DNA from 3 places in the Streptomyces sp. YIM 121038 genome. Region 3 is predicted to be linked to each of the others. Evidence: riboswitches for the same ligand, from Rfam matches in the RefSeq annotation. Region 3 holds a riboswitch; each other region holds the start of a gene.

Region 1 (3,200 bases), 6.7 Mb from region 3:
GGTACGGGGGTGCGGCCCGGCGCGTCGATCCGGTAGACGCGGCCGGTGAAGTAGGCGGTGGCGAACATCCGCCCGCGCTCGTCCACGACGATCGACTCCACCCAGTCGGGGATGCGCGCCACCTGGACCGGCGTACCCCGCCCCGGGGCGGCACAGGCCGGTGCCGCGGACGCGGGGGCGGGTGCGAGCACACCCGCGGCCGCGGCCAGCAGGGCCATCGACGCGATGCCGCGGCCCGGCCCGCGCAAGACTCCGCGCGGCCTCCGGCTCACCTTCAACGTCATCGGTTCTCCTCCGTCGTCGGGTCGTGTGCCGGGCGAAGTATCGGCTCCGGGAGCGGCGAGCACCACCGTCGGGAGGCGTCGGCTTGGGCACACCGGTGGCGGGCGCGGGCGGCGGCGCACGCCGTAGGGTCGGCGTATGCGCATCGTGTCCCTGCTCCCCGCCGCCACCGACATCGTCGCCGAACTCGGCCTGATGGAGGGGCTCGTCGGGCGCACCCACGAGTGCGACTGGCCACCCCGGGAGGTGGCGGGCGTGCCCGTGGTGACCGGTGCCGATCTGGACCAGGACGCCTTGAGCAGCCGTGAGATCTCCGACGCGGTGGGCGGGTCGGCGCACTCCGGGTCCTCGCTGTACTCCCTCGACACCGAGGCCCTCGCGGCCCTGCGCCCCGATGTGGTCCTCACCCAGGACCTGTGCGACGTCTGCGCGGTGTCGTACGAGCGGGTCAGCCGCACCGTGCGGCTCCTGGACGCGGACACCCGCGTCCTGAGCCTGGAGCCGCGCACCCTCGACGACGTGCTGGACTGTCTGGTCACGGTCGGCTCCGTGCTCGGGGTGCGGGGGCGCGCCGCGTCGCGCCGGGACGGACTGCGGGCCCGTCTCGACCGGGTGCGCGCGCTGACCGCGGGGCGTGCGCGGCCCCGGGTGGTCGCGATCGAGTGGCTGGACCCGCTGTGGCCCGCCGGGCACTGGGTGCCCGAGCAGATCTCCGCCGCCGGGGGCGAGGCGCTCCTCGCCGGGCCCGGGGAGCACACCGGGCCCATGACGTGGGACGCGGTGCGGGCGGCCCGGCCCGACGTGCTGCTCGTGCTGCCCTGCGGCTTTCCGCCCGAGCGGACGCTGCGCGAGACGGACCTGCTCACCCGGCTGCCCGGCTGGTCGGAGCTGCCCGCCGTCCGGTCGGGGCGCGTCTGGGTCCTGGACGGGCCCGCGTACTTCAACCGGCCGGGACCGCGCGTGGTCCGCGGGGCGGAGGTGCTGGCCCACGTCCTGCACGGGGTGGGCGCCGGGGCGGCGGTGACCGCGGGCGAGGCGCGCCCGCTGCCCTGACCTGAACGCGCCGCCCCGGCGCGGTGGTTCAGGACACCGCGCGGCGTCGCGGCGGGGTGAAGGCGTACAGGTCGAGGATCTCCGGCCGCGGAGCGACGCCGGGGCCCCCGGCGCGGACCCAGGCGACGATGTCCTCGGTCGCGTCCGCGTCGTTGACCAGGCCGAGCCACACCGGCCGGGCACCGGCCGCCCGGCCCTCGGCGGAGGGCTGGACCACGATGACGTTGGCCTGGTCGCACACGTCCAGGCAGGCGGAGACGCGTACGGGTGCCTCGGCCCGCAGGCGCGCGGTCTGTGCGGCGTGGTCGACGCCGGTCACCTTCGGAGTGCCGCAGCAGCAGTCCCGGCAGACGACGACCCGGCAGGGCGCCGGGCCGGTGGCCGTGTCGTGACTTCCTGCGGTGCCGGACGACTTCCGGGCCTGTCTTGCGGGCATGCCGCGTCCTGCCTCTCTCCGGGGAGATCCGCCCCGGTGTTGTGCGGAGGAGGCGACCGCGTGAGTCTCCTGGCTTACGGGTCGCTGTCCGTCCCGGCCTTCCCACCCCCTGCGGGGCGGTGGCAGGCCGGGACGCGCTCGCCGATCACAGTGGCGGGACCGCGCCGGATTCACACCGGCTTCCTCGGACCGCCGTCGCCTTGTCGCCCGTCATCATTCCATCCGGCGGCCCCGAGCGGCCCGGGGGTCCCGCTCCGGAACCTCGTCAGCCGCCGCACAAGGTCACCGGCAGGGCCTGGACGCTGTTGCTGACGAAGGACGGCAACGGCACCAACTCCGCGCGCGGCACGGCGAGCTCCATGTCCGGGAACCGCCCGAACAGGCCCGGCAGCGCGATGCCCACCTCCAGCCGGGCCAGGGCCGCGCCGAGGCAGTGGTGCGGGCCGTGACCGAAGGAGAGGTGCCTCGGCCGTGGCCGGGCGGTGTCGAACTCGGCGGCGTCGGGGCCGAATCGGTCGGGATCCCGGCCCGCGGCCGCGTACGAGGCCAGGATGGCCTCGCCGCGCGGGATCACCACGTTCCCGACGGGGATGTCGTCGAGGGCGTAGCGCAGCGGGAAGTGCGCGACGGGCGGGTCCCAGCGCAGGGTCTCCTCCACCACGGCGTCCCACGGCCGTTGCCCGGTGGTGACGGCGGCGCGCTGCTCGGGGTGGGTGAGCAGCGCCGCGGTCGCGTTGGTGATCAGGTTGAGGGTGGTGCCGTGGCCCGCGACGAGGACGAGGATCAGGGTGCCGATCAACTCCGGCTCCGAGAGCCGGTCCCCGTCGTCACGCGCGGCGATCAGCTGGCTGGTCAGGTCCTCCCCCGGCCGCTTCCGCCGGTCGGCGACGAGGTCGGCGAGCAGCGCGTGCAGGCGTTGTTGGGTGGTGAGGGTCTCTTCGGGCGGGGTGACGCTGCTGGTCAGGCTGGCGGAGAGGTTCCGGAAGTCGTCGAAGCGCTCGTGGGGCACGCCGAGCAGGTCGCCGATCACCGCCATGGGCAGCGGATAGGCGAAGTGGCGGCGCAGGTCCACGGGATCGGTGCCGCCCTCGGCGAGGCCGTCGAGGAGGCTCTGGGTGACCGCCTCGACGCGGGGCCGCATCGCGGTGACGCGCCGCGCGGTGAAGGCCTGCGTGACCAGCTCGCGCAGTCGGCGGTGCTCCTCTCCGTCGGCGGTGGTCATGCCGCGGTTGGTGACCATGCCGATCAGCGGCCAGCCCTCCGGCACCTCTCCCGCCCGCAACGCGGACCAGTGCGCCGGGTCCTTCGCCGTACGAGGGTCCGCCAGGAGTTCCTGGAGGAGTTGGTGGCGGGTGAGGACCCAGGCGGGCACTCCACCGGGGAGCCGCACGCGCACGGCGGGGCCGATCGCGCGGAGCCTCCGGTTCTC
Region 2 (3,200 bases), 5.9 Mb from region 3:
GCCCACCTCGCGCGGATAGCCCGCGGCGGCCAGCTCGTCCGCGACCTGCATGTGCGAGCGGGCCGCCTCCAGGCTGATGACGTCCGCGTCGAGGTCGTCGATGGCCTGGAGGACGTCGCCGAACTCCGCGTAGCACATGTGGGTGTGGATCTGCGTCTCGGGCCGCACGCCGCTCGTGGTGAGCCGGAAGGACTCCGTCGCCCACCGCAGGTACGCGGCCCGGTCCGCGGCGCGCAGCGGCAGGGTCTCGCGCAGCGCGGGCTCGTCGACCTGGATCACCGACGTGCCCGCCGCCTCCAGGTCGTTCACCTCGTCGCGCAGGGCGAGCGCCACCTGGCGCGCGGTGTCGCCGAGCGGCTGGTCGTCACGGACGAACGACCACGCGAGCATCGTCACCGGGCCGGTCAGCATGCCCTTGACGGGCCGGTCGGTGAGCGCGTTCGCGTACGCGGTCCAGCGCACCGTCATCGGCTCCGGGCGCGAGATGTCACCGGCGAGCACCGGCGGCCGCACATAGCGCGTGCCGTACGACTGGACCCAGCCGTGCCGGGTCGCCAGATAGCCGGTGAGCTGCTCGGCGAAGTACTGGACCATGTCGTTGCGCTCGGGCTCGCCGTGCACCAGGACGTCGATGCCCGCCTTCTCCTGGAAGGAGAGCACCGCCTGGATCTCGGACTCGATGCGCTCCTCGTACCGGGCCGCGTCGATGCGGCCCGCGCGCAGATCGGCGCGGGCCGCCCGCAACTCGGTGGTCTGCGGGAACGAGCCGATGGTGGTCGTCGGGAGCAGCGGCAGGCCCAGGCTCGCGCGCTGGGCGGCGGCCCGCTCGGGGTAGGGCTGCGCGCGCCGGGCGTCGGCGGCGGTCGCGGCGGCGGCGCGGGCCCGCACCGCCGGGTCGTGGGTGAGCGCGGAGCCCGCGCGCGACGCCAGGTCGGCGCGGTTCGCGGCGAGTTCGGCGGCGATGGTGTCCGGGCCCTGGGACAGACCGCGGGCCAGGGTGACCAGCTCGGTCGTCTTCTGCCGGGCGAAGGCGAGCCAGCGGGCGACCTGCGGGTCGATGTCGCGCTCGACGGCGGCGTCCAGCGGCACGTGCAGCAGGGAGCAGGAGGCGGCGACGTCCACGCGGTCGGCGAGCCCGAGCAGGGTGCCGAGGGTGCTGAGGGACTTCTCCAGGTTGTTGATCCAGATGTTGCGCCCGTCGACGACACCCGCGACCAGGCGCTTGCCGGGTAGGCCGCCCGCCCGCGCGAGGTCGTCCAGGTTGGCGGCGGCGGGCCCCGTGAAGTCGACGGCCAGTCCGTCCACGGGCGCCTTGGCGAGCACCGGGAGCGCCTCGCCGAGCCGGTCGAAGTAGGAGGCGACGAGCAGCTTCGGGCGGTCGTCGAGCGCGCCCAGGTCGCGGTAGGCGCGGGCCGCCGCGTTCAGGTCGGCGGGCGTGCGGTCCTGCACGAGCGCGGGTTCGTCCAGCTGCACCCAGGCGGCGCCCGCCGCCCGCAGGTCGGCGAGGACCTCCGCGTACACGGGAAGCAGCCGGTCCAGGAGGGTCAGCGGCTCGAATCCCGGGTCGACGTCCGGCGCGGGCTTGGCGAGCAGCAGATAGGTGACCGGGCCGACGAGCACGGGGCGCGCGGCGAGGCCGAGCGCGAGCGCCTCCTTCACCTCGGCGACCTGCTTCGTCGCGTCCGCCGCGAAGACGGTGTCCGGGCCCAGCTCCGGCACCAGGTAGTGGTAGTTGGTGTCGAACCACTTGGTCATTTCCAGGGGCGCCACCTCCGCGGTGCCCCGGGCCATAGCGAAGTAGCCGGCCAGCGGGTCCGCCGCGACGGCGGCGCGGTGCCGGGCGGGGATCGCCCCGACCATCACGCTGGTGTCCAGGACGTGGTCGTAGTACGAGAAGTCGCCGGTCGGGACCTCGTGGACACCGGCGTCCGCGAGCTGCTCCCAGTTCGTGCGGCGCAGCAGGGCCGCCGTCTCCCGCAGGCCCGCAGCGCTGACGCGGCCCTTCCAGTAGCCCTCGACGGCCTTCTTCAACTCCCGGTCTGCGCCCTGACGGGGGTAGCCGTACACGGTGGCCCGTGCCGCCGCGGCTGCGGACTTGTCTGTCACAGAACTCTCCTTCGCGAGCAATGTCGTGTGGGTCCCGGGACGATCGGGAGCGCGAAGGAGGAACAGACCGGCCGACCGGCCACGGCCGTCGATGGCCGCGCGCCTGTGCCCGATGTGTACGCCGACCCGCCCACGAGGTCACCGGTGAGCCGCGCACGCCGGGGCGCGCACGGGCAACGGGCAGGTCTTCGGACTCGCGGGCGAGACCTCCGAGGAGGTCACCTACTGGCCGTCGCTTCCCGGGTCCGTGCCGGACCCAGTGCGTATGACGGCGGTCGTTCCCACTCACCGCTGCGGGGCAGTCCCGGATTTCCACCGGGTTCCCTCTTACGACGCCACTGCCTGGCGGGCAGGACGAACCAGTCGCGCCGCAAGCGTATGTGATGAACCCCTGTCCGGGGGAGGGGGGAAGACGGTGGGCGCGGCTTACTGCACATTGCTTGCAATTACTATGGTGATGCAGTAGCCGGGCCGGTCGGCACGCGGAAGAAGCGGGAGTACACGCATGGCACCCCCTCGGATCGTTCTGGGGATCGAGTCTTCGTGCGACGAGACCGGGGCAGGTCTCGTGCGGGACGGGCGGCTGCTCGGGCACGCCGTCGCGTCCAGCATGGACGAGCACGCCCGCTTCGGCGGCGTCGTCCCCGAGATCGCCGCCCGCGCCCACGTGCACGCGCTGAACCCGGTGGTCCGCCGCGCCCTCGACCGGGCGGGGCTGCGGCTCGGCGACATCGGCGCCGTGGCCGTGACGACCGGGCCGGGGCTCTCCGGCGCCCTCCAGGTCGGCCTCGCCGGGGCGAAGGGCCTCGCGTACGCGCTCGACGTACCGCTGTACGGCGTGCACCACCTGGCCGGGCACGTCGCCGCCGACACCCTGGAGCACGGGCCGCTGCCCGACCCGTGCGTGGTCCTCATCGTCTCCGGCGGCCACACCTCGCTGCTGCTCGTGCGCGACCTCGCCCGGGACCCCATCACCCACCTGGGCGACACCCTGGACGACGCCGCGGGGGAGTGCTTCGACAAGGTGGCCCGCGTCTTCGGGCTGCCCTACCCGGGCGGTCCCGCCGTCGACCGCGCGGCCCGCGCGGGCTCGC
Region 3 (3,200 bases):
AGAAGAGCTGCATGGCCGCGACGCCGGACAGGACCACGCGGTCCGTGGTGGCGCCCAGGGCCTGGCTGAGGAGCAGCACGAAGCCGAACGCGCACAGGGCCCCGGCGAAGGCCCCGCCGGAGACCGACACCGCTCCCCCGCCGACCCCGAGGACCACCACCGCCACCGCGCCCGTGGACGCCCCGGAGGACACCCCGAGGACGAAGGGGTCGGCGAGCGGATTGCGCAGGAGCGACTGGAGGACCGCGCCGCACACGGCGAGGCCCGCCCCGCAGACGCCCGCGAGCAGGGTGCGCGGCATGCGCAGGTTCCACACGATGCCGTCGCGCAGCGGGGTGAGCCGGGCCTCGCCCCAGCCGAGGTGGGCGGCCACCGCCGCCCAGACGTCCGGTACGGAGATGTCGGCCGGGCCGATGGTGACGGCGACGGCCACCGAGAGCGGGAGCGCCACCAGGCCCGCCGCCCACAGCAGGGCCGTGCGCCAGGCGCCGGACCGGAGGCGCGGGCCGCCGCGGGCCCGCTCGCGTGCGGCCGTGCTCACCGCGCCAGGCCGAACGCGCGCAGCCCCGCCGCGACTTGCTCGATGCCGTCGACCGTGCGGATCGTCGGGTTGAGGGCCTGGCCGCTGAGCAGCACGTACCGCTTCTTCTTCACGGCCGTGAGGTTCTTGGTGACGGGGTTGGACTCCAGGAACCTGATCTTCTGGCGGGCGCTCTCGGCCGACTGGGCCTTGCGGGTGAGGTCGCCGATGACGAGGACGTCCGGGTCGCGGTCGGCCACGGTCTCCCAGTTGATCTGGGGCCACTCGGCGCGCGTGTCGGCGAAGACGTTGCGGACGCCGAGGGCGCGGGTGATGACGCCGGGCGCGCCGCAGCAGCCCGCGATGTAGGGCGCCTTGGAGTCGGAGAACCAGTACAGGACGGACGCGTCGGACGCCTTGAGCGTCCGCTTCGCCCTGGTCACGCGGGACTTGAGGTCCGCGACGAGGCGCTCGCCGCGCGCCTGGACGTGGAAGACCCGGGCCAGGTCGCGGATCTCGCCGTAGACGGTGTCCATGGTGAGCGTCTTGGTGCGGGTGCCGTCGCCGTCGCCGCCGTTGTCCTTGCCCGCGCAGTCGGTGGGCGAGACGTAGACGGGGACGCCGAGCTCGGTGAACTTGGCGCGGTCGGCGACGCCGCCCTTGCCGACGGTGTAGAGGAACGACGCGCTGACGAAGTCCGGCTCCTTGGAGAGGACCTTCTCCAGGGACGGGTAGCGGTCGGCGAGGCGCTCGACCTTCGCGTTCTGCTTCTTCAGGCGGGGCAGGACCGGGTCGGTCCAGGTGCCGGTGCCGGCCATGCGGTCGGCGAGGCCGAGGGAGAGCAGGATCTCCGTGGAGCCCTGGTCGAGGGAGACCGCCCGCTTCGGCGGGGCCGTGACCTCGGCCTTCTGGCCGCAGGAGGTGACCGTCACCGGGTAGCCCGCGGCCTTGGCACCGGCGTCCTGCCGCTGCGCGGAGCCGCCGCCGCAGGCGGTGAGCAGGAGCAGGCCGCCCGCCGCGAGCAGCGCGGTCAGACGCGGCCCGGGGGCGGTGCGGGCACCGGGGGCGGCGCTGCGGGGACGGGCGGCCGCGCGGCGTGCGCGAGGGGCAAGAGGGGGCACAGGACTTCCCGGGTCTCATGGCTCATGCGCGGAGCCTGGTCTGCGAAACCCCGCCGCCCGGCGCGCGGTCGGCGGTGCCAGCAGGTCTTCGGACTCGGGTTCGTCCGGGCGGGGCCGCCTTCCCGGATGTCCGTGACATCCAGTGGCCGCTGGTCCCGCCCGTCCCCCTCACCGCTGCGCGTCAGTTCCGGATTCCCACCGGATTCCCTGGCCCGGGTACGGGCGCGACTGGCGTGCGCAAGCTATCACCCCGCCGCGGGCCGGGAGGACGTCACCCCTGCTCGGGGCGTGGTTCGCCGCGGTAGGTGCCGAAGGACCACTTGTTGCCCTCCGGGTCCGCGACAGCGAACTCGCGGCTGCCGTACGGCTGGTCCTCTATCTCGCGGATGACCTTCACGCCCGCCTCCTTGAGGCGGCGGTGGAGGGCGTCGACGTGATCCGTGACGACGTACGCGCCGAACGTCCCCGGCTTGAGGCACCACTCGGCCGACCGCGGGTCGTAGGAGCCGAGCATGACGCCGCCGCCCTCGGGCCAGTCGAGCTGGGCGTGGGCGACGCGGCCGCCGTCCTCGTACACGGCGGTGCGCAGGAAGCCGACGGTGGTGACGAGGAAGTCGATGAGGGCGGGGGCGTCGTGGGCCTGGAAGGTGGGCCAGACGTCGGGGGCGCGGAGGTTCGGGGTGGTCCGAGTGCTCTGTACCGCTTCGTTGGTGTTCATGTCCCTCAGTCTTCGCCGTCGCGGTGCCCCCCGGCTTGGATATTCCGGCACTCCTCGGCCAGCCAGGCGCTCGGGCTCGCGCCCGTGTACTGGCGGAAGTCGCGCACCAGGTGGGAGTGGTCGTAGTAGCCGCAGTCGGCGGCGACGCGGGCGAGGTCGGCGGGCGCGCCCGCGACGACCGCGCGCACGACCCGCGCCTTCGCGTGCTGGAAGCGCATCAGGCGGGCGGCCTGCTTGGGCGGCACGCCGGTCTCGGCGCGGAACAGGGCCGTCAGGCGGCGTTCGCTGAGCGCGACGTGCGCGGCCAGGCCCCGCAGGGTGCCCGCGCCCCGGTGCCGGGCGAGCCAGGCCCAGGCCTCGGCGACCTCGGGGCGCACCGGGGCGAGGCGCCCGGCGTCGGCGGCGCGGCGCGCCAAGTAGGCGTTGAGGCAGGCGAACCGCTCGTCCCAGCCGTCGGCCTCGCACAGCCGCTCGCGGACGTCGGCGGCGATCCGGCCGAGGACGTCCGTGCCGTCGGTGACGAGCCGTCCCGTCAGCTCGGCGGCCGGGAGGCCGAGGAGCGAGCGGGCCGCGAGCGGGTGCACGGCGAGCTGGATGCCCGCCTGGTGCTCGGGCTGCACGACGTACGCCGGGCTCTGGTGCAGCCCGCCCACGACGATGTCGGTGCGCACGGCGTCGGGCCCGGTGGCCTGCTCGGCGGTGGAGCCGGTGACGACGGGCCCGTCGAGCGAGAAGATCAGCGTCAGATACGGCGACGGCAGGCCGCGGTGCAGGCCCGGCGCCTCGCCGCTCGTGCGGTAGCCCACGGCGGACACGACCTTGCCGCCCTGCTCCGGCGGGA

What was found. A riboswitch is a leader RNA that binds a small molecule or an ion and turns the genes downstream of it on or off. The one in region 3 is predicted to bind cobalamin.
Region 1: linked by a shared signal. The riboswitch ahead of C9F11_RS40785 ((2Fe-2S) ferredoxin domain-containing protein) and the one ahead of C9F11_RS12450 (ABC transporter substrate-binding protein) in region 3 are both predicted to bind cobalamin.
Region 2: linked by a shared signal. The riboswitch ahead of metE (5-methyltetrahydropteroyltriglutamate--homocysteine S-methyltransferase) and the one ahead of C9F11_RS12450 (ABC transporter substrate-binding protein) in region 3 are both predicted to bind cobalamin.

Annotation. Positions count from the first base shown of each region.
Region 1 covers NZ_CP030771.1:9,641,330-9,644,529, reverse strand. Annotated here, with positions in the region: gene C9F11_RS40795 (SMP-30/gluconolactonase/LRE family protein) at 1-284, opposite strand, end outside; gene C9F11_RS40790 (cobalamin-binding protein) at 421-1,335, shown strand; gene C9F11_RS40785 ((2Fe-2S) ferredoxin domain-containing protein) at 1,364-1,771, opposite strand; cobalamin riboswitch at 1,834-1,957, opposite strand; gene C9F11_RS40780 (cytochrome P450) at 2,037-3,200, opposite strand, start outside.
Region 2 covers NZ_CP030771.1:8,877,449-8,880,648, forward strand. Annotated here, with positions in the region: gene metE (5-methyltetrahydropteroyltriglutamate--homocysteine S-methyltransferase) at 1-2,106, opposite strand, end outside; cobalamin riboswitch at 2,268-2,485, opposite strand; gene tsaD (tRNA (adenosine(37)-N6)-threonylcarbamoyltransferase complex transferase subunit TsaD) at 2,612-3,200, shown strand, end outside.
Region 3 covers NZ_CP030771.1:2,971,332-2,974,531, forward strand. Annotated here, with positions in the region: gene C9F11_RS12445 (iron chelate uptake ABC transporter family permease subunit) at 1-472, opposite strand, end outside; gene C9F11_RS12450 (ABC transporter substrate-binding protein) at 538-1,554, opposite strand; cobalamin riboswitch at 1,703-1,889, opposite strand; gene C9F11_RS12455 (VOC family protein) at 1,913-2,359, opposite strand; gene C9F11_RS12460 (helix-turn-helix domain-containing protein) at 2,365-3,200, opposite strand, start outside.